2 regions of the Thalassolituus sp. UBA6592 genome follow, and region 1 is predicted to be linked to the other one. Evidence: predicted binding sites of a transcription regulator. Region 1 holds the regulator's gene; the other holds the start of a gene.
What was found. Region 1 encodes FNR, which switches genes on or off when oxygen is low (the NO sensors DNR and NnrR bind a similar motif). Its sites were predicted from a motif close to TTGATNTANATCAA; they were not measured.

Region 1 (2,404 bases):
CTGCCATCGATGGTGCCGCTAAAACCCGCCGCATAATCATGCAGAACATCGGCTGGGCTTTACTGTACAATCTGATCGCTCTGCCGGTTGCTGCCGCAGGCTATATTCCGCCCTGGGCAGCTGCCATTGGCATGTCACTCAGTTCACTGCTGGTAGTGACCAATGCTCTGCGGCTCACCCGCCTGCCGGGTGCACGCGATGATTCTCAGGTATAGGTCTTTTCGTTTATGGATATTATTTACGCGCTGGTTCCGCTTTCTATTCTGCTGATTGGTATCGCCGTTGCGGTATTTTTCTGGGCAGTGAAAAGCGGTCAGTTCGATGATATGGACTCTCCGGCACACCGCATTCTGTTCGATGACGATGATCTCCCTACCCGCCAGGACAGCGAGCTGAAAAAAGCGGATTCAGAATCCACTGACAAACTGCCTGACTGAGTTATGACTGAACCTCTCTCTCTGCTGACTGCCTTTCTGCTCGGTGTTTTCGGTTCCAGCCATTGCGTGGTTATGTGTGGTGGTATTTCCGCCGCCATTGGCGCCCGCGCCGGCGAGCACCGCATCCGCGCATCTCTGCTATTTAATAGCGGCCGGATATTCAGTTATGCCATTGCCGGCCTGATCGTTTCTTTCGCCGGTTTATGGCTGGCGCAGCAGAATCATATTCTCATGCTGGTTCTGCGCTCTGTCGCAGCCATTATGCTGATTCTGATGGGTCTCTATGTGGCCCGCTGGTCGATGCTGCTCACCCGTTTTGAACAGGTGGGTAACCTGTTATGGAAACGTCTGCAGCCGCTGACTGTGCGCTTTATGCAATCGGAAAAAAGCAGCGATCAGCTGTTACTGGGGATGCTCTGGGGCTGGCTTCCGTGCGGTCTCGTCTATAGCACACTGAGCTGGGTAGCCGCCAATGGTGACCCTTTGATGGGGCCATTATCCATGCTGGCATTTGGCGCCGGTACCCTGCCTGCACTGTTCGCTACAACACTGGCCGGCAGCATGATCAGTGGTCTTTCAGCTAACACCCATGTGCGCCGTTTTGCTGGCCTTATGCTGATCGTTTACGGCCTGTGGACCGGCTGGAGCGTGTGGTTTCAGCACTGACAGAGCCCTTGACAGATTTGTCTATGAGGCAGAATATGAGCCCCACTTTTAGTCTTTGTAATCCTTATTGACAGTAAGGTCATTAACGGGAACTTGCTATGAAACCGACGACAGCCGCTCATGCACCACTACGGGGCACCCAGCCACACTGCCAGACCTGCTCACTGAATGCACTTTGCCTGCCTCTGTCTCTGAATGATTCCGATATGGAGCGTCTGGACGACATCATCCGTCGTGGACGCCCTATTCAGAAAGGTCAGTTGTTGTTCCAGCAGGGTGAAGACTTCCAATCCGTATTTGCTGTACGCACCGGCGCGCTGAAAACCTACACGCTGGCCAGCAATGGCGAAGAGCAGATCACAGGGTTTCACCTGGCGTCTGAACTGGTTGGTCTGGCCGGCTATGACAATGGCAACTACCCGCTGACCGCTAAAGCACTGGAAACCACCACGGTGTGTGAAATTCCGCTGACTCAGCTGGAAAGCCTGGCTGACGATCTGCCGGATCTGCGCAAACAGCTGATGCGTACCATGGGTACTGAAATCCGTCATGACCAGAACATGATGCTGCTGCTGAGTAAGAAAAATGCGGAAGAGCGCGTAGCATCCTTCCTGCTGGATATTTCTCTGCGCTATCAGCGCCGTGGTTTCTCTGCGACTCAGTTCCGTCTGCCGATGTCCCGCGTTGATATCAGTAATTATCTCGGCCTGGCGGTGGAAACGATCAGTCGTGTGTTTACCCGCTTCCAGAAGAACGGCCTGATTGAAACTCAGGGTAAAGAAGTCATTCTGCAGGATCCCGATACTCTGTATGAACTGGCAGGCCTGAACGAAACTCAGGAATGTGAATTTAAAGAAGACGAATAATTCGCTTCTTCTCCATAAGAACCGGTCTCTGACCGGTTTTTTTATGTCTGTAAACTGGTATGGGAAATGCAACTTCCCGAAGACAGAGCAAAAAATGACGCCAGTGCCCTGATCCATTGGTAGAAAAGCGACACAAGGCGGTTTTTCTGTTCTAAGCTGTCAGTAATATGACCTGTTGGCCCTTTTGGCCCAGGGGAGGAAATGATGGGAATATGTGCAAAAGAGCTGCTGCGCTGGGTTATTGAACCAACGCTGCAACGTATCGGTGTTTCGACACCCGGAGCAGCTCAGTTGCTGTTGGCCACCGCCGCTCAGGAATCAAAGCTGGGCGCTCACCTGCGCACTGACGGCCAGCGTGGACTGGGAATTTATCAGATTCAGGCGCTGACGCATCGCCACGTTTGGGATGATTATCTGGTACACAGTCCGGAACTG
Region 2 (2,404 bases), on a different contig from region 1:
CAGCAGAGCATAATGAAATGCGCCTGAACGGAGCTGCCATACGCACCATGTACTATCTGGTTGATGCCTACGCCGGCCTGCTGTACATCGAAAATCCCGGCCATGACCCGCAGGCGCTGATCGCACAGAACACCAGCAAACGACTGGTTTATCACATCCTGGTCAACCGCGTCAGCGGGCGCCGGATTGCAACGGCGATGTACGAATCACTGCAACTGAATCTGACTGAAGAAGAAGCCAACGCGATGGATGCCAGATTACAGCGGCTGGTTGAGATGTTTGATATCAGAATAGTTCGTGGTGACGTTGGCTATGTGGAATACGTGCCGGAACGGCAGGTATCCCGAATCGTTATAAACTCGGACATCAAGGGGGAAATCGAGGGTAAGGATCTGTTCGATGCACTGATGCGTATCTGGATTGGCGAACACCCGGTGTCAGCTCAATTCAAACGCGGGGTCCTTGGACTGGAAGATACAAGGACCGATCTTGCCAGCGAAGAAAACTGATCAAAGGATCGTTAACACAAGATCCTTCGTAAAGAACGCAATAACGCAGAAAATGTAGCAAAAGCAGCAAAAAGAGAAATAAAAAAGCCACGCAATGCGTGGCTTTTTCAGAGGGCTTATACGGTACAGTCGATCAGAACTTGTAACCGCCACCCACCAGAACAACCCATGGATCAACATGCAGATCAACAGCATCCAGAGCGGTCTGAGCAGTTGCATCCAGATCGATTTTCCATACAGCGACGTTAGCCATCCAGTTATCGTCGATGTTGTAGTTAGCACCAACAGAGAATGCTGCACCAGTGCTGCGGTCTACGTGGTTAACTGCGTCTTTTTCGTCGAAGAAGAAAGTGTAGTTAATACCAACGCCGACGTATGGCTGAATGGCAGACTCAGGAGACATTGGGTAGTACTGCAGAGATACGGTTGGTGGCAGGTGGCTTACTTCACCTACTTTACCCATGCCATCAATTTTCACTTCGTGAGTGAACGGAGTAGCAGCCAGAACTTCCAGACCAATCTGAGAAGAGATCATGTAGGTGAAAGTCAGACCCAGCTGAGTATCGTCTTCAATCTGAACTCGGGCACCACCACCCAGATCAGCACTGTTGTCGTCTTTAGGGCTTACGTTAATAACACCAGCTTTAATCATAAAATCGCCGGCTTCATAAGCCATGGCTGGCATTGCAGAAACAGCTACAGCAGTTGCTAACAGAGTTTTCAACAGTTTCATTATGCACTCCTTCATTTGTGCTCTCTGAGTTGATGGGTGCAGAGTAACGGATTGATGATTGTTCTGTTTGACACAAATCAAGAAATAAAAACGGGTGTTTTTATAGCCATAGAAACCTTGTGCCAAGTCAAGTTTGTCACCGCAACGGCCAAAACACCTATCTGCATGGCACACAGTTTTCCGGTTCTGCCAGCCGACTAAAGATTCCCCCCCATTTCATGGCCGGTGCCCGTAAAATCAGGCTATAGTTAGGCTACTTTACCTTTACCTGACAGCAACGGTTCCATGTTCAGATACTCAACGGCCCTGGGAAGACAACTGCTTACCTCTGTACTGGCATTCAGCTTTGTCATTACCCTGCTGTCTCTGTTCTATATCCTCTATTCGGACTATCAGCGCGGATTACAGCAATATGACGAAAATCTGGAACAGATTGAGAACAGCTACCGTAAAAGTCTCAGTTACAGTCTGTGGAATTTCGATGCCAATCAGATTGATGCCCAGTTGCACGGCATTCTCAACTTTCCCGGTGTTGTGTATACCTACATAGAAAACAACGACGAGGTGCTGTACAGCTCCGGCAATGTCTATAACCACGTTGATCAGCACCATCAGTTTGGCCTTTCCTACGACACACCGACCGAACACTACCCTCTGGGCGTGCTGCACATCAGCCTGGACTATTCTCAGCTGCATCAGGAATTAACCGACCAAACGGTGAATATTCTCCTCACCCAGTTTGTAAAGACCTTTACCATTTCCATATTCCTGCTGTTTATCGTCCATCAGCTGATCACCAGGCGCCTGTATGCCCTGGCCGAATGGGCGCAGGATTTCTCATTGGATACCCCCAAAGGGCCGTTATTAAAGCACCGGCGCAACGATGAAATTTCAGCCGTCAATCAGGCTATCCACCAGATGCTGATGCGTCTGCGCCAGGATATTGAAGAGCAGAAAAAGTCACATCAGCAGCTTGAGCACACCCGTAATCAGCTGACCATCGCTGTCGATAACGCTGGCATTGGCTTCTGCACCTACAATGCTGAAGCCAACAAGCTGGATAGCAACAGTCATTTTGCCGGCCACCTCGCCACCACCGAACTGGAACTGGAGTCTGTACGTCACCCGATTAACGAACTGGTGAACCGGATTGAAGGGCCCG

Region 2: a site for FNR is predicted at 1,310-1,323, ahead of B2Z72_RS15095 (OmpW/AlkL family protein). Genes of this name have one in related genera too.

Annotation. Positions count from the first base shown of each region.
Region 1 is NZ_DJIO01000038.1:21,399-23,802, forward strand. It holds gene B2Z72_RS03350 (heavy metal translocating P-type ATPase) at 1-215, shown strand, start outside; gene ccoS (cbb3-type cytochrome oxidase assembly protein CcoS) at 228-437, shown strand; gene B2Z72_RS03360 (sulfite exporter TauE/SafE family protein) at 441-1,103, shown strand; gene fnr (fumarate/nitrate reduction transcriptional regulator Fnr) at 1,202-1,969, shown strand; gene B2Z72_RS03370 (hypothetical protein) at 2,171-2,404, shown strand, end outside.
Region 2 is NZ_DJIO01000149.1:13,802-16,205, forward strand. It holds gene B2Z72_RS15090 (chalcone isomerase family protein) at 1-509, shown strand, start outside; gene B2Z72_RS15095 (OmpW/AlkL family protein) at 643-1,242, opposite strand; gene B2Z72_RS15100 (hypothetical protein) at 1,528-2,404, shown strand, end outside.